3 regions of the Vogesella indigofera genome follow, and region 1 is predicted to be linked to each of the others. Evidence: predicted binding sites of a transcription regulator. Region 1 holds the regulator's gene; each other region holds the start of a gene.
The links. Region 1 encodes FNR, which switches genes on or off when oxygen is low (the NO sensors DNR and NnrR bind a similar motif). Its sites were predicted from a motif close to TTGATNNNNATCAA; they were not measured.
Positions count from the first base shown of each region.

Region 2: the regulator FNR is predicted to act here: its motif matches at 2,355-2,368, upstream of PQU89_RS13385 (adenosylcobalamin-dependent ribonucleoside-diphosphate reductase).
Region 3: the regulator FNR is predicted to act here: its motif matches at 2,971-2,984, upstream of PQU89_RS16035 (M61 family metallopeptidase).

Region 1 is NZ_JAQQLA010000004.1:220,683-226,661, forward strand. It holds gene PQU89_RS06765 (alanine/glycine:cation symporter family protein) at 92-1,513, shown strand; gene hemN (oxygen-independent coproporphyrinogen III oxidase) at 1,735-3,144, opposite strand; gene fnr (fumarate/nitrate reduction transcriptional regulator Fnr) at 3,256-4,002, shown strand; gene PQU89_RS06780 (efflux transporter outer membrane subunit) at 4,095-5,477, opposite strand; gene PQU89_RS06785 (efflux RND transporter permease subunit) at 5,467-5,979, opposite strand, start outside.
Region 2 is NZ_JAQQLA010000008.1:3,475-9,453, forward strand. It holds gene PQU89_RS13385 (adenosylcobalamin-dependent ribonucleoside-diphosphate reductase) at 1-2,290, opposite strand, end outside; gene PQU89_RS13390 (DUF748 domain-containing protein) at 2,492-5,803, opposite strand.
Region 3 is NZ_JAQQLA010000012.1:71,159-77,137, forward strand. It holds gene pepN (aminopeptidase N) at 1-1,034, opposite strand, end outside; gene PQU89_RS16035 (M61 family metallopeptidase) at 1,114-2,895, opposite strand; gene ccoN (cytochrome-c oxidase, cbb3-type subunit I) at 3,339-4,763, shown strand; gene ccoO (cytochrome-c oxidase, cbb3-type subunit II) at 4,782-5,396, shown strand; gene PQU89_RS16050 (cbb3-type cytochrome oxidase subunit 3) at 5,400-5,585, shown strand; gene ccoP (cytochrome-c oxidase, cbb3-type subunit III) at 5,582-5,979, shown strand, end outside.

The DNA of each region.
Region 1 (5,979 bases):
GTCCATAACAACACCCTGAGCCCGTTGATGTTGCCGGCACCGCCACAAGTGCTGCCGGCGGCGTTGCACTCGACACGCATTTGGAGCACATATGGAATTACTTCATGGCTGGATCAATGCCGGCAATGACCTGATCTGGGGTCAGCTACTGATCTACCTGTTACTGGGCATCGGCCTGTTCTTCACCCTGCGCATGGGTTTCATGCAGATCCGCCTGCTGCCGCGCGGCGTGAAGGAAATGCTGGGTGGCCGCAACCACGTCGCCGGCAGTAACGACATCTCCTCGTTCCAGGCCTTCGCCACCGGCCTCGCCAGTCGCGTCGGTACCGGCAACGTTGCCGGCGTCGCCACCGCCATCGCGCTGGGCGGCCCTGGCGCCGTGTTCTGGATGTGGATGACCGCGTTGCTGGGCATGGCCAGTGCCTTCGCCGAGTCCAGCCTGGCACAGCTGTTCAAGGTCAACCACCACGACAACACCTTCCGCGGCGGTCCGGCCTACTACATCCAGAAGGGCCTGAACATGCGCTGGCTGGGCATGGCGTTCTCGATCTCGCTGATCGTCGCCTTCGGCCTGGTGTTCAACGCGGTGCAGGCCAACTCCATCGTCGCCGCCACCGAAGGCGCGCTGGGTTGGGACAAGAACCTGGTCGCCATCGGCCTGGTGCTGCTGACCGCGCCGATCATCTTCGGCGGCCTGCGCAAGGTCGGCCAGGTGGCGGAATGGATGGTGCCGCTGATGGCCGCGCTGTATCTGGGCATGACCGTGTACGTGATCATCACCCATGCCAGTGAAGTGCCGGGCGTGCTGCTGCTGATCGTGAAGAGCGCCTTCGGTCTGGAACAGGCCGCCGGCGGCTTTGCCGGCTACGCGCTGAGCCAGGCGATGATGCTGGGCATCAAGCGCGGCCTGTTCTCCAACGAGGCCGGCATGGGCTCGGCCCCGAACGCCGCCGCCGCCGCCACCACCCGTCACCCGGCATCGCAGGGCCTGATCCAGATGTTTGGCGTGTTCATCGACACCATGATCGTGTGTACCTGCACCGCGCTGATCGTGCTGCTGTCCGGCGCCTTCGTGCCCGGCGCCGAGCTGAAGGGCGTGCAACTGACCCAGGCGGCGATGAACGCCACGCTGGGTAGCTGGGGCGGCACGCTGCTGGCGGTGATCATGTTCCTGTTCTGCTTCAGTACCATCATCGGCAACTACGCCTACGCCGAAGGCAACGTCGAGTTCATCAAGAACAACAAGACGGTGATCTTCGTGTTCCGTCTGGCGGTACTGGGCATGGTGGTATTCGGCTGCCTGGGCAGCTCGATGCTGGTCTGGGACATGGCCGACCTGGCGATGGGGGTGATGGCGCTGATCAACCTGTTCGCCATCGTGATGCTGTCCAAGTACGTGTTCGTGCTGCTGAAGGACTACCAGCAGCAGCTGAAGGCCGGCGTGAAGCAGCCGGTGTTCGACGTGAAGCAGTATCCGGAAATCGAAGCCAAGATCCACAAGGACGTGTGGTAAGCCTTGCGGCCAACCCTGTTCCGAGCAAGCCCGCGAAAGCGGGCTTTTTTGCGCCCGGCCATGGCGCCGGGCCGGCGGAGCGAGCGCTAGCTGATCCCTGCGTAGCAGAGCGCACCGCCACCCTCGCCCACGCGCCGCCGTGGCCGGCATAAAGAAAAAGGTTGGCCGCATCGCTGTGGCCAACCTGTGTGCCTGCCATCACGCCACCGGGGCGGCGAGGGTCAGATGGTTTTCGAATAGCGCGCGTGCGTGTCGCGTTCGCGCAGATGGCGGTCGAACACCATCGCGATATTGCGGATCAGGAAGCGGCCCTTCGGCTCCACCATCAGGAAGTCGCCGTCGAAATGCAGCAGGCCCATCTGCTGGAATTCGCGGATCTTCGGCAGCTCGTCGGCGAAGTACTCGGCGAAATTGATGGCGAAGGTCTGCTCGATCGCCTCCACCGACAGCGAGAAGCGGCACATCAGCGCCTGGATCACGCTGCGGCGCAGGATGTCGTCCTGGGTCAGCGTCATGCCGCGCATCACCGGCAGGTGGCCGGCGTCCAGCGCCGCGTAGTAGGCGTCGATGTCCTTTTCATTCTGGCTGTAACAGGGGCCGACCTTGCCGATCGATGACACGCCAAAGCCGATCATGTCGCAGTCGGCGTGGGTGGAATAGCCCTGGAAGTTGCGCTGCAGGCGGCCCTGTTCCAGCGCGCGGGTCAGCTCGTCACCGGGCTTGGCGAAGTGGTCCATGCCGATGAACACATAGCCGGCGTCGCTCAGCTGCTGCACCGAGTTCTGCAGGATGTCGAGCTTGGTGGCGCTGGACGGCAGGTCGGCCTCGTTGATGCGGCGCTGCGGCTTGAATACGGTCGGCAGGTGCGCGTAGTTGTACAGCGCGATGCGGTCCGGCGCCATCGCGATCACCTTGTTGACGGTGCTTTCCAGCGAGTGCGCGGTCTGCAGCGGCAGGCCGTAGATCAGGTCCACGCTCACCGACTTGAAGCCGGCCTCGCGCGCGGCGTCGATCACCAGCCGGGTTTCTTCCTCGCTCTGGATGCGGTTCACCGCCTGCTGCACCGCCGGATCGAAATCCTGGATGCCGACGCTCATGCGGTTGAAACCGAGCCGACCCAGATGCAGCACCGTGTCGCGGCCAACCTTGCGCGGGTCGATCTCAATGGAGAACTCGCCTTCCGGCAGCAGTTCGAAGTAGCGGTTGATGACGCCCATCACCCGGTCCAGCTGTGCATCGGACAGGAAGGTCGGCGTGCCGCCGCCGAAATGCAGCTGGATCACCTTCTCGCGACAGCCGAGTTTTTCCGCCACCAACGCGATTTCCTTTTCCAGGTAGTCGAGGTAGGCGTCGGCGCGGCTCTTGTCCTTGGTGATGATCTTGTTGCAGCCGCAGTAGTAGCAGATGGTGTTGCAGAACGGGATGTGCACGTACAGCGAAATGCCGCGATGGTTTGCCCCAATGGTGCGCTGCGCCAGGCAATGCTCATAATCACTCACCCCAAAACCGGCGTGAAAACGATCGGCAGTCGGATAGGAGGTGTAACGCGGACCGGACCCTTCCAGTGTTTCGATCAGGGTCCGGTCGAAAACACATTGGGTCGGGATAAATGCAGAATGAGCAGTCATCATATATTTTGATTGGAAATCTGGTGGGGGACTGGTAAATTTGCGCAATTACGCCTTGATCTGCATTGACGCTCATCAAGCAAGCTCATCTGTCCCTGGAAATCGACTCTCGGTATGAACGATCTGTCCTCCCCCCTGCATTCGCTGAAAGTCACTTGTTCCAACTGCAGCCTGCGTGAATTGTGCCTGCCGGTGGGGCTGAACCGTGACGAGATGGCCCAGCTGGATGCCGTTATCCGTCAGAGCCGCCGTTTCAAGCGCGGTGAGTACCTGTTCCGCAGCGGAGAAGGCTTCCGTTCTTTATACGCGGTGCGCACCGGTTATTTCAAGACCTGCGTTTCCAGCCAGGACGGCCGCGAACAGGTCACCGGTTTCCACATGTCCGGCGAACTGATGGGGCTGGACGGCATTTCCTCCAACACCCACGGTTGCGACGCCATCGCGCTGGAGGACAGCGAGGTGTGCGAGCTGCCATTCAGCCGCATGGAAAGCCTGGGACGCGACATCCCCAGCCTGCAACACCACTTCTTCCGCCTGATGAGCCGCGAGATCGTGCGCGACCAGTCGGTGATGCTGCTGCTGGGCAACATGAAGGCGGAAGAACGCCTCGCCGCCTTCCTGCTCAACCTGTCGCAGCGCTTGGCCAGCCGCGGCTTTGCCGCCAACGATTTCATCCTGCGCATGAGCCGCGAGGAAATCGGCAGCTTCCTCGGCCTGAAACTGGAAACCGTCAGCCGCACGCTGTCAAAATTCCAGCAGCAGGGCTGGATCCTGGTCGATCACAAGCACATCCAGCTGGTGCGGCCGGAAGAGCTGAAGGCCCTGGTGGCCGGCTGCTCGCAGGCCAACAGCGCCGGCTAAGCCCATACATACCATCGCGCCGCCCGCCGGCGCGCTGCAAAAAAAAAGCCCGGATCAGTCGATCCGGGCTTTTTGCATCGTGCGTTGCGGGGTCAGCCGGCCTGCCAGCCTCCACCCAGTGCCGCGTACAGCGACACCACCGCCGACAGCCGCGCCAGGCGGGCGCTGGACAGTGCCTGCTCCACCTGGAACACGCCGCGCTCGGCATCGAGCACGTCCAGATAGCTGGAGTAGCCGTTGTCGTAGCGCAGCCGCGCCAGGCGCAGCGCCTCGCGCAGTGCCGCCAGTTGCTGTAGCTGCGCCTGTTCGGTGGCACGCGTGGTGCTGACCGCCGACATCGCGTCCAGGGTATCGGCAAACGCCTGCTGCACCGTCTTCTCGTACACCGCCAGCGCCTGCTTCTGGCGCGCGTTGGCGGCATCGACACCGGCGGCGATACGGCCGGCGTTGAAGATCGGCGCGGTCAGGTTGGCCGCAAAGTTCCAGGTCTGCGCCGGGCCGCTGAACAGGTCGACCAGCGCGGTGCTGGCGCTGCCGATGCCTGCCGACAGGCTGATGCTCGGGAAGTAGGCGGCGCGGGCGACGCCGATGCGGGCGTTGGCCGCGATCAGGCTGGCTTCCGCCGCCGCCACGTCGGCACGGCGCAGCAGCAGGTCGGACGGCAGACCTGACGGGATCTGCTCCGGCTCGGCCAGCGCCGACAAGGCCTTGCCGCGGCCAAGGTTGGCCGCAATGTCACGCGGCGAACGGCCCAGCAGCACTGCCAGCGCGTGTTCGGTCTGCGTCACCGCCTGTGCCAGCTGCGGCACGGTGGCACGCGCACTGGCGGCCTCGGCCTCGGCCTGGCGCAGCTCCAGTTCGGAGGTCATGCCGCCGTTGAAGCGTTTCTGGCGCAGCTGCAGCGATTGCTCGCGGCTTTGCAGCGTGGCACGGGCGCTGGCGAGCTGGGCATCGTAGCTGGCGAGCTGGAAGTAGCTCTTGGCCACCTGGCTGCCCAGCGACAGCCGCAACGCGGCCAGCGAGCGCTCGCTGGCGCTGACGTCGGCCAGCGCCGCTTCGCGTTCACGGCGCAGCTTGCCCCACAGGTCCAGCTCCCAGCTGGCGGTCAGCCCGGCCTGGCGGCTGTCGAGCAGCGCCCCGCCGCCACTGCTGTAGGCCGAGATCTGGCTGCGGCCGCTGCCGGCGCTGGCGCTGACCTGCGGCAGCAGGCCGGCACGCGCCACACCAGCGGCGGCGGCGGCTTCTTCCACCCGCCCCGCGGCCTGCACCAGATCACGGTTGTAGCGCAGCGATTCGTCTATCATCGCGTCCAGCACCGGATCCTCGAAACTGCGCCACCAGTCGCTGGCAACCGGCGCCACGTTGGCCGCAGCCTGCGGCATTTCCAGCTGCGGACGCTGGTAGTCGGGGCCGACCGCGCACGCCGACAGCGCGGCGGCGACCATGATTGGCAACAGCGCTTGCTTAAGCATCATGCTGTTCTCCTTGTGGCGCCGGCTTGCGCTGACTCCACTGCATAATCAGTTTGAAAAACAGGGGGATGAACAGTGCCGCGATGAAGGTTGCGGCCAACATGCCCCCGATCACGCCGGTACCGATCGAGTGACGGCTGGCGGAGCCGGCGCCGCTGGAAATCGCCAGCGGCACGCAACCGAGGATGAAGGCCAGCGAGGTCATCACGATAGGGCGGAAACGCAGCTTGGCCGCCTCCACCGCCGCCTCGGTCAGCGAACGCCCCTCTTCCATCTTCAGCACCGCGAACTCGACGATCAGGATCGCGTTCTTCGCCGCCAGGCCGATCAGCGTCACCAGTGCCACCTGGAAGTAGATGTCGTTCTCCAGCCCGCGCAGCCAGTTGGCCACCAGCGCGCCGAATACCGCGAACGGCACCGCGGTCAGCACCGCGATCGGCAGCGTCCAGCGCTCGTACTGTGCCGCCAGGATCAGGAACACCATCACCAGCGCGATCACGAACAC
Region 2 (5,979 bases), on a different contig from region 1:
CGAACAGCGCGTCCATCACCGGGGTGGCGGCGCCGGCGGCCAGTGTCAGTGCGCCCAGTTGTTCGATGCGGTGGCGCACCACGCGTGCCAGTGCGGCGGCGGCGGCGCTGCTCTGCACCGGCGCGTCGCCCAGCTCGGCGCGGTAGTGGCGGTCGCCGCGGGTGGCGGCCAGTGCGTCCAGCTTGGCGCCCAGCCAGGCGCGGTCGCGACAGCGCATGTCCATCGACAACGTCTTGGCGATGGCGCCGAGGCCACGCGGCACGTCGCCGTTGACCCAGCACTCGAACGGCAGCGGTGCTTCACCTGGCTGCGGGCCGTCGATATGGCCGACCATCACCGCGAAATCACCCTCCTCGCCCTCCACCATGAAGGTCCACGACGGGTTGCCGTGCTTCAGCCGCGGCCGGTTCGGCCACTTCAGGCTGGCCAGCGCCGGGCTTGGCGCGGTGTTGAGGGTGATGCGACGATCGGGGTCGTTCTGGTTGCCCAGATCCTGTGGCAGCTGCTGGCTGGCGGCCGGTGTCGGCTCGATCGACAGCACCGAACCGAGCACGCTGTTGGGGCGGTAGGTGGTGATGCCCTTCAGCCCTGCGCGCCACGCTTCCAGGTACAGCGTTTCAAAGTCGGCGAACGGATAGTCGGCCGGCACGTTGACGGTCTTGGAGATGGCGGTGTCGATGTACGGCGCCACCGCCGCCACCATGCGCATGTGGTCGAGCGCGCTCATTTGCAGCGCGCTGACGAAGTACTCCGGCAGCGCATTGGTGTCGCCGCCCTGCATGCGGTACACGCGGTAGGCGTGGTCCTCGACCAGGTATTCCTGCTGCGTGCCGTCGGCCATGCGCTTCTTGCGGGTGTAGTACCAAGAAAACGGCGGCTCGATGCCGTTGGAGGCGTTGTCGGCAAAGGCCAGCGAGATGGTGCCGGTCGGCGCGATGGACAGCAGGTGCGAGTTGCGGATGCCGTGCTTCTTGATGCGCGCCTTGAGCCTGTCCGGCAGGCGACTGGCGCAATGCGGCGCCGCCAGGTACTTGTCGGCGTCGAACAGCGGGAAGGCGCCCTTCTCGATGGCCAGGTCCACCGACGCGTCGTAGGCGGCGTCGCGCATGTGTTCGGAAATGCTGGCGGCCAGGCGGCGGCCTTCCTCGCTGTCGTAGCGCACCTTGAGCATGATCAGCGCGTCGCCCAGGCCGGTGAAGCCCAGCCCGACGCGGCGCTTGTTCTGCGCCTCGCGCTGCTGCTCCACCAGCGGCCACACGGTGAGGTCGAGCACGTTGTCCAGCATGCGGATCGAGGTGCGTACCACCTTCTCGAAGGCCTTGAAATCGAAACTCGGCGCCTCGCCGAACGGCTGGCGCACGAACTTGCACAGGTTGATGGAGCCCAGATCGCAGCAGCCGTAGTCCGGCAGCGGCTGTTCGCCGCACGGGTTGGTGGACTCGATCACCTCGCAGTAGGACAGATTGTTGTCGGCGTTGATCTTGGACATGAACAGCACGCCCGGCTCGGCGTGGTCGTAGGTCGAGGCCATGATCTGCTGCCACAGCTCGCGGGCGCGCACGCTGCGGTACACCCACAGCCCGTCCTCGCGCTGGAAGCTGTCGGGGAAGGCATCCGACGCCGGCGCCACCGCGTGGGTCAGTTGCCAGTCGCCGTCGGCCTCCACCGCCTGCATGAAGGCGTCGGACACCCCCACCGACATGTTGAAGTTGGCGAGGTCACCGCCGTCCTTGGCGTGGATGAAGGCCTCGATGTCCGGGTGGCTGACGTCCAGCACCCCCATCTGCGCGCCGCGACGCGCGCCGGCGGATTCCACCGTTTCGCAGCTGCGGTCGAACACGCGCATATACGACACCGGGCCGGAGGCGCGGCTGTTGGTACCCTTCACCCGCGCGCCCTTGGGGCGGATGCGGCTGAAGTTGTAGCCGACGCCGCCGCCACGGCGCATGGTTTCCGCCGACTGCAGCAATGCCTCGTAGATGCCGACCTTGCCGTGCTCGGTGGCGGACACCGCATCGCCGACCGGCTGCACGAAGCAGTTGATCAGCGTGGCCTTGAGATCGGTGCCGGCGGCGGAGTTGATGCGACCGCCAGGGATGAAACCGTTGTCCAGCGCCTCGAAAAACAGCGGGGCGAAACGTTGCGGATCCTGCTCCTGTTCGGCCAGTGCCTGCGCCACGCGCTGGCGCACCTCGCTGACCGACTGTTCGCCGTTCTTGGCGTATTTTTCCAGCAATACCTCGCGTGAAATATCCTGCTCCGCAAACGCTACGCTATTGTCCCGGTTCATGCCGCCCCCGCTAGATGTGGTGTCAAAAGATGTGAGATCTAACTAGATACAGCGGTTCTTGACATTGATGGGCATCAAAGCCTCACCGCAACGGTTCAGTCTGCCGCCAGTGCGGCCGTCACGCAACAGCTGTTTTGCGCCGTACCAAACGCTTGCGGCCAACCTTGTCACAAGGTTGGCCGCAAGCGGAAAAGCAGGCGCTTATTTCAGTTTCAGCAGCAGCGGCACGCCATCCTTGTCGGCCTTCACCTTGTCGGCGTCCAGCACGCTGATGCGCTCGGCCAGCTCCGGTTTCGCCGCCAGCAGCAGCTGCCGTGCCGCGTTGCCGCGGGCGCTGGCCAGCGCCCGCAGCGCGCCGTCGTCGATCTTCTGCGCCGCCAGCAGTTCGCCGCGCATCGATTGCGCGCGCTCGGCGGTGTCGGCTTCGCGCGCCACGCGCTTGAGCCAGGCAAAACGGCCGAACTGCACCGCGTAGCCGTCGCCCACCGCCTTGCGGATCGCCGGATCGCCCATGTCCGGCAGCGGCAGCGGCTCGTCGGCCTGCAGCTGGTAGGCGGCACGCTTGAGGATATCGCTGTCGACGCGGTAGCGCGCCAGCTCGCGGCTGTCCTGCTCGACGTCATAACCGCCGCCGATGGCCAGCGCCAGCTTCGGCCGCTTGGCCAGCAGCTCGGCCAGCTTCAGCAGCTTCTCGCGCTCCGGCGGGGGGATACGGTCGTCGCCGGCATCGGCGTAGATGTCGTCGAAGCCCTCGCCGCCAAACAACGCGCGGAACGGCGCGGTGACGATCTTGACCACGATGTTGCGGAACGCCTGCCACACCAGGTGGCCGTAGGAGAAGTCCGGCGCATCGAGGCTGCCGGCCACCGGCAGCGACAGGTCGATGCGGCCGTCGCTGTCCTCCAGCAGCGCCACCGCCAGCCGCAGCGGCAGGCGGGTGCCGTCGTAATCGGCGACTTCCTCACCCAACTGGATGTGGTCGATCACCATGCGGTTTTCGCCCTGCAACTGGCGGTTTTTCAGCAGGTAGCGCAGCTCGGTGGTCAGGCTGCCATCGGTGATCTTCCAGCCGGCAAAGGTCATCGAGTACGGGTTGAGGCTGCCCAGCGGGATGTTGCGGAAGTTCAGCGCCATGTCGAGATCGTTGGTCACCGCCAGCGGCGACAGCGCGCCGCGGATGCGCACGTCGCCAAACTGGTCGACACGGCCGTCCATCGTCACCGTGCCGCGTCGCCCCGGACGACTGGACAGGCCGAGCACGGTGCCGGACAGCGAGTGGATGCGGGTGGCAAAGCTGGGGTTGAGGCCGAGGTCGGCAAAGTCCATGCGCGCATTGCGCACGCGGATGGCGCGCACCTCCACCAGCGGCAGCTTGTCGCCGCTATCGCTCTTGGCGGCGGGCGCCGCCTTGGCTGCAGTTTTGGCCGCTGGCTGCGGCTTCATCAGGTGCGCAAAGTTGGGCACCCGCTTTTCATCGAGGATCAGCCGCAGTTGCGGCGACACCAGCCGCACGTCGGCAAGGCTCACCCTGTCCGGCTGCGCCTTGATGCCGCTGACGGCCAGTTGCTGCCAGCCCAGCAGCACCTCGCGCCGCCCCGGCTCGTACAGCGCCAGCCTGTCCAGTTGCGCCTTGCCGTCGGCCTGCCAGCGGCTGCCGGCCAGCGCAAAGCCGAGATCGGCCGACAGCTCGCCGCCGCCAAAGCGCAGCACGGTGTTGTCCAGCGCGTACGGCGCCACCTCGCGCAGCGGCAACCGGCTGGCGCGCAGGCGGCCGCGGATGTCCTGCAGGTTGGCCGCAGCCTTGGCCTCCAGCTGCAGCTTGCCCTGACCCAGCGCCGCCGCCAGTTGCACGGCAAAGCCCTGCTGCGGATCACCGCTGACGCTGGCGCCGACATCCTGCAGCGCCACGCTCACCGGCTGGCCGGTGCCGGCATCGCGCCAGCTGAGCGCGGACTGCGCCAGCGTCAGCTTCGGGTAACGGATCTGCCACGCCGGGGAATCCGGCGGGGTGCTTGCTGCTACCGGCGCGGCAGGGGTGGCGGTCGCCTGCTGGCGCAGCGCCTCGGCGATATCCAGCTTGCCGTCCTTGCCGCGGTTCAGCGCCAGCTGCAGGCCCTGCAGCGTGACGTCGCCCGGCGTGATGCTTCGCTTACCCAGATCCAGCTCGCTGCTGGCCAGCTGCAGGCCGGTCAGGGTGGCGAACGGCGGCCGGTCGCCACTGGCGGCCGCCAGCTGCGACAGCGCCAGCGTGGCGTTGCCGACCTTGACGCCACCGTCCGCCGTCATCGCCACGGCCGCCTGCAGGCTGTCCAGCTTCAGGCTGGCGGACAGCGGCGTGACAAAGCCCTGGTGGGTGGCGCGCAGCTGCCAGTTGTCGATGCGGATGGCCGGCAGGCTCACCGTCCAGCCCGGTTCCGGCTTGGCTGGAACTGGCTTGGCCGTCGTGGCGGTTTTCACGCTGGCCGCCGCAGCCGGTGCGGGAGGCAAGGCCGCCAGCCAGTCCGGCTGCCCCTGACGGTCGAGCACGGTGTCCAGCTCGCCGCCGGCGAGGCTGAGCCTGGCCAGCGTCAGCCGCCGGCTGGCGAGGTCGAACTCACCGCCGCTGAGCGCCAGCTGGCCGAGCTTGAAGCTGCTGCCGCTGCCCGGCGCAGTCACCGCCAGCGCCGCGAGGTTGGCCGCAACGCCCTTGGCCGACAGCCGCACCGTCTTGCCGGCCAGATCGAAATGGTACGGCAGGCTGACACTCAGCTTGCCCTGCGGCGGCGCCAGCCTGAGATACGGCTGCACGTACGGCCACACGCTGCCAAGGGTAAAGCCGGACACCTTCAGTACCCCGTCCGACTGCAAGGGCTGCAACAGCAGGCTGCCCTGCCAGTCCAGCCGGGTGCCGTCGTCCAGTTCGGCGGCGAGGCGGTAGCGGCCTTGGTTATTGGGCAGCGTGGACAGGTTTTTCAGCTGGAAGTCCAGCGGCAGCACCTGGCGCTGCACGTCGCCGCCCAGCTGGTCGTGCAGCAACAGCTGGCCCTTGTTCAGCGCCAGCTGTGTCAGCAGCAGCTTGGGCGGCTCGCTGGCCTCCTCGTCCGGCGCCGTGTCCGGGCCGGCGGCGTCGCGCAGCAGGCGCGTCCAGTTCCATTCGCCCTGCGCATTGCGCGCCGCCCACAGTCGCGGCGTGTCCAGCGTCAGCTCCGCCAACTCGAAGCGGCCAAGCAGCAAGGGCAGCGCCTCGGCATCGACATTCAAGCGTGCGGCGCTGAACAGCGGCGTGCCGTCGCGGTCGTTCAGGCGCAAGTCGTGCACGGTCAGCCGCCACGCCCACGGCGCGAACTCCACTTTGCCCAGCGTCAACTTGCGGCCAACCTTTTGCGCCCAGTTGCCGGCGGCGTAGTCCACCGCTTTGGGCACCCCGGCCCACAGTCCGCCCAGCAGCACGGCCACTGCGGTCGCGCTCCACAACAGACGACGGGGCCAGCGGGCGGGCGTGGCGACAGGTTTGGCAGCGGCTTCACTCATCATTAAACAGTCCGGCAAAAATAGGCAGCCTTCGTCCACAGGTAGCGCGGCCCCGGCTGTGGGCTTTATTCCACAACCGGCCAGCAGCAAGGCGGACAAAGGTTGCGGTCGCGCCGCGCCGCTCATAGCATGGCGAAGCGTGACCATAATTTTAAACACCGCAGTCCAGACTGCGGCTT
Region 3 (5,979 bases), on a different contig from region 1:
TGCACCGCACGACTGTGCAGGTCGGAGCTGAACTCCTGGTCGCGGAACACGGTCAGGCCTTCCTTCAGCGACAGCTGGAACCAGTCGCGGCAGGTGACGCGGTTGCCGGTCCAGTTGTGGAAGTACTCGTGGCCGATGATGGCTTCCACGCGCTCGAAGTCGGCGTCGGTGGCGGTGTCCTGCCGTGCCAGCACCGCCGAGGTGTTGAAGATGTTGAGGCCCTTGTTCTCCATCGCCCCCATGTTGAAGTCGCCGACAGCGACGATCATATAGATGTCGAGGTCGTACTCCAGGCCGAAGCGCTGCTCGTCCCACTGCATCGAGCGCTTCACCGCGCCCATCGCGAACTCGACCTTGTCCTGGTCGGCCGGCACGGTCCAGATTTCCAGCGCCACGCGGCGGCCGCTGGCGGTGATGTAGCTGTCCTTCAGCGCCGACAGCCGGCCGGCCACCAGGGCGAACAGGTAGGACGGCTTGCGGTACGGATCAACCCACTTCACCCAGTGCCGCTTCTTGTCGGCCATGCCCTCGCCCACCTTGTTGCCGTTGGACAGCAGTACCGGGTACTTCTGCTTGTCGGCGATGATGGTGGTGGTGAACTTGGCCATCACGTCCGGACGGTCGGGATAGAAGGTGATCTTGCGGAAGCCTTCCGGCTCGCACTGGGTATACAGGTTGCTGCCGCCGGAGGCGTACAGCCCCATCAGGCTGCTGTTGGCCACCGGGTCGATCTCGGTTTCCACGTCGAGGATGAAGCTGTCCGGCACGTTGGCGATGCTCAGACCGTCATCGCGCAGGCTGTAGGCGTCGGCGGCCAGCACTTCGCCGTCCAGCTGCAGCGACAGCAGCGTGGCCGAGCCGTCCAGCTGCAGCACGTTGGCCGCGGTGGCCGCCGGATTGCGGTGCATGATCAGGCGCGAACGCACGCGCACCAGATGATCGTCGAGGATGTCGAAGGTCAGGTCGACCTTGTCCACCAGATAGCACGGCACTTGATAGTCTTGCCGGTACTTGATTTGGGCTTGTTGGCTCATGCCATGTTTCCTGTGTAGGGTACGGGGCGGGTCAGCACACTGCCCGCCCTCCTTGTTGTCTACGCGAAAGCGTCCCCGGTTAATGCTTCAGCCAGCCGGCGCCATTGTCCTCCAGGCGCAGGCGGCAGGTATCGGCGGCAGAGGCGGCCAGCGTTACCTTGTAAGTACTCAGTTCGTCACGGCGGAAGGCGTGCAGCTTGACCGTGTCGCCGATACGGCAGCGGCTGATCGCCTTGTCCAGATCGCCAACCTTCAATCCGTTGACGGCGATGACCACATCGCCACCGGCCAGCCCGGCCGCCTGCGCCGCACCGCCGTCCAGCACGCTGACGAGGCGCACGCCGAGGGCGTCGGGTGCACTCTTCACACCCAGGGTTGGCCGCAGCGGTGCGGCACCCAATTCGTCGACCACGCTGCCGCTGTCGGCAGGGCCGTCGGCCGGCACCGTCTGCATCTGAACCCCCTGCGTGGCGAGGAGTTCCGCCAGCGGCAAATCGGTGGTGCTGCGCAGGGCAAGATCGAAGAACGGCGCCAGCGGCAGGCCGGTGACCTGCTCGGCGATGCGCTCCCACTCGCCTTCCGCCAGCCCCTGGCCGTCGGCCAGCCACTTCTGCCACAGCGCCAGCATCACCGTGTCCAGACTCTTGGCACCACCGGTTTCGTGGCGGATGTGTAGGTCCAGCGCCAGCGCCGCCAGCGCGCCCTTGGTGTAGTAGCTGACGATGCTGTTGGGGCTGTTCTCGTCCTGGCGGTAGTACTTGGTCCACGCGTCGAAGCTGGAGTCGGCCAGCGTCTGCTTGGTGCGGCCGTTGCCGCGCAGCACGCCGCTGATGGTCTTGGCCAGCAGGCCGAGGTAGCGCTTCTCGTCGATCAGGCCGCAGCGCAGCAGCGCAAGGTCGTCGTAGTAGGAGGTGATGCCCTCGAACGCCCACAGCAACGTGGTGTGGCCTTCGCGGTTCAGGTCGTAGGGGGTGAACGCCGCCGGCTTCATCCGCTTCACGTTCCAGCTGTGGAAGTACTCGTGGCTGATCAGCCCCAGCAGCTTGAGGTAGCCGTCGGAGACGCCGCTCTCGTCATGGCGCGGCAGGTCGTCGCGGCTGGCCACCAGTGCGGTGGAGGCGCGATGCTCCAGCCCGCCGTAGATGTCGCCGCCGACAAACAGCATGAACACGTAGCGATCGAACGGCGCCGGCTCACCAAAGAAGCGGATCTGCCATTCGCAGATGCGCTTGCTGTCTGCGGCCAACCTTTTCAGGTCGGCCTTATGTTTGCCGGAGACCACGAATTCGTGCGGTACGCCGCAGGCCTTGAAGCGGATGCGCTCGAACTCGCCCAGCTCCACCGGATGGTCGATCAGCTCGTCGTAGCTGGCCGCTTGGTAGCGGCCGAAACCGGATTTCTTGACGTCCAGCGCCGGCAGGCTGGTGGCCACCTGCCACTTGGCCAGCGCCTTGTCCGGCGGCGGCAGTAGCTCCACCTCGCACGGCTCGTGCTCGAAGCCGTCCGCCTGCAGGAACACGCTGGTACCGTTGTAGAAGCCGCGCTGCTGATCAAGATAGGCGCCGCGCACCGACAGGTCGAAGGCGTACACGGTGTAGTGCAGGGTCAGCGCGCCCTTGACCGGCGCCGCCTGCCAGCTGTGCTTGTCCAGTTTCTGCAGCGCCACCGCCTTGCCACCGCTCTCGGCGCGAATGGCCACGATGTGGCGGGCGAACTCGCGAATCATGTAGCTGCCGGGAATCCACGCCGGCAGCCGCAGTACTTGTCCTGCGGCGGCGGGCTGGCGAATGGTCAGCGAGACTTCAAACAGGTGCGCCTGCGGATCAAGCGGGCAGAGGCGATAGCGGACGGCAAAGCTCATGACACAACCCCAGACTGGAAGGGAAAGTGGGGGATTCTAGCACCATGTCCTGTCTGGCGCAGGCAGGGTGGCCGCTTGATCTTCATCAAAATGGGCAAAGGCAATGACAATATAATCGCAGTGGGCAAAAAGGGCTTTTCAGCCTGACACGCCGCGACAGACAGCGCAAAAAGCCGGGCTCACCGGCGCTGTCGTCTGGCCGCTGACACCCGATTTGATTTAGAATGCCTGATTGAATAAATGGGGATTCGGGGCGCTTTCACAGCGACTGGAATAACACCGATACCGTGCACCACCAAATATGGTCACCCGGTCTTATGCCATCCACGGCCCTCTGCCATCCCCGCGACTTGCCCGACTTCATTTTCATATGGGGTTACGCACCGGGGTTTCAAGTCGCTACGGTTTTACGTTCTAGTTCGCAACCTTGGAGAAAACCCTAAATGGAAACGCAATCCACTTATAACTATAAGGTGGTGCGCCAGTTCTCGATAATGACCGTAGTCTGGGGCATTGTCGGCATGCTGGTTGGCGTCATTATTGCGGCCCAGCTGGTGTGGCCGGAGCTCAACTTCGGACCGTGGTTCCACTACGGCCGTCTGCGCCCTCTGCACACCAACGCCGTGATCTTCGCATTCGGCGGCTGCGCGCTGTTCGCCACGTCCTACTACGTGGTACAGCGCACCTGTAACGTCCGTCTGCTGTCGGACAAGCTGGCTGCCTTCACCTTCTGGGGCTGGCAGGCCGTCATCGTGCTGGCCGCCATCACCCTGCCGCTGGGCCTGACCGCCGGTAAGGAATACGCCGAGCTGGAGTGGCCGATCGACCTGCTGATCACCGTGGTATGGGTCGCCTATGCCATCGTGTTCTTCGGCACCATCGCCGTGCGCAAGGTCAAGCACATCTACGTGGCCAACTGGTTCTACGGTGCCTTCATCCTGGCCGTGGCCCTGCTGCACATCGTCAATAGCCTGGCGATCCCGGTATCGATGTGGAAGTCCTACTCCATCTACGCCGGCGCAGTCGATGCCATGGTGCAATGGTGGTACGGCCACAACGCGGTGGGCTTCTTCCTGACCGCAGCCTTCCTCGGCATGATGTACTACTTCGTACCGAAGCAGGCCGGCCGTCCGGTGTACTCCTACCGTCTGTCGGTGGTCCACTTCTGGGCGCTGATCTTCACCTACATGTGGGCCGGTCCTCACCACCTGCACTACACCGCCCTGCCTGACTGGACCCAATCGCTGGGTATGGCCTTCTCGCTGATCCTGTTCGCACCAAGCTGGGGCGGCATGATCAACGGCATCATGACCCTGTCCGGCGCGTGGCACAAACTGCGTACCGACCCGGTACTGAAGTTCCTGGTGGTGTCGCTGTCGTTCTACGGCATGTCCACCTTCGAAGGCCCGATGATGTCGATCAAGACCGTCAACGCGCTGTCGCACTACACCGACTGGACCGTTGGCCACGTGCACTCCGGGGCCCTGGGCTGGGTTGCCTTCATCTCCATCGGCTCGCTGTACTACCTGCTGCCACGCCTGTTCGGCCGTGACGGCATGCACAGCACCAAGCTGATCGAAGCCCACTTCTGGCTGGCTACCGTCGGCGTGGTGCTGTACATCGCCGCACTGTGGATCTCCGGCGTGATGCAAGGCCTGATGTGGCGTGCACTGAACGCGGACGGCACCCTGACCTACGCCTTCGTGGAAGCGGTAAAAGCAACCTATCCGTACCACTTCGTGCGCCTGCTGGGTGGCCTGCTGTTCCTGTCCGGCATGCTGATCATGGCGTACAACACCTTCCGTACCGTTGCCGCTGGTCGTCCGGTTGATGCCAAGATCCCGGCCGTTGCCGCTCACGCGCACTAAGGGACAGAAAGAACCATCATGGAAAAAATCCAGAAACTGATTGAAGAAAACGTCGCCTATCTGATCGTGCTGACCCTGCTGGTAATCAGCATCGCCGCACTGGTCGAGATCGTGCCGCTGATGTTCCAGAAGTCGACCACCCAGCCGATCGCCGGCGTCAAGCCGTACAACGCGCTGCAGCTGACCGGCCGTGACCTGTACATCCGCGAAGGCTGCTACAACTGCCACTCGCAGATGGTGCGTCCGTTCCGTGCCGAAACCGAACGCTACGGCCACTACTCGGTCGCCGGCGAATCGGTCTACGACCATCCGTTCCAGTGGGGCTCCAAGCGTACCGGTCCGGACCTGGCTCGCGTCGGTGGCCGCTACTCCGACGAATGGCATCGTGTGCATCTGGTGAACCCGCGTGACGTGGTACCGGAGTCCAACATGCCGGCATTCCCGTGGCTGGCACGCAACCTGGCCGACGCCGAGGGTGTCGCTGCCAAGATGACCGCGCTGCGCAAGGTTGGCGTACCGTACACCGACAAGGAAATTGCCGAAGCCCAGGCCATGGTCGAAGGCAAGTCCGAAATGGACGCGCTCATCGCCTACATGCAAGGCCTTGGTCTTGCGCTGAAGAACGCGCGCTAAGTCATGGACTTGACCAATCTGGCCCGCATCCTGTTCACGGTATTCTGCTTTGTGACGTTTATCGTGATCCTGATCGGTGCCTTCGGTAAAAAATCGCAGAGGCGTTATGACGATGCGGCCAACCTTGTCTTCAATGGCGACGAGGAAGAGCAACATGGGATTGACGCCGCTAACGGAGCGAAGAAATGAGTGATTTCGTGAGTGATTTCTGGAGTATCTACATCACGGTGATCGTGATCGTAGGTATCGTCGGTTTGACGTACTTGCTGTTCAGCCAGTCGAAGACCACGGTACAAAAAGGGGAAGAAGTAAAAACCATGGGGCACGTCTGGGATGACGACCTCGAGGAATACAACAACCCGCTGCCTCGCTGGTGGATGCTGATGTTCTACATCACCCTGCTCTTCGGCGCCGTCTACCTGGTGCTGTACCCGGGTCTGGGTACCTGGAAAGGCATCCGTGGCTGGACTTCCGTTGGCCAGTACAAGGAAGAGAAAGCCCAGGCGGAAGCCAAGTACCAGCCACTGTACGACAAGTTCATGAAAATGGACGTGAAAACCGTAGCGGCCGATCCGGAAGCGCA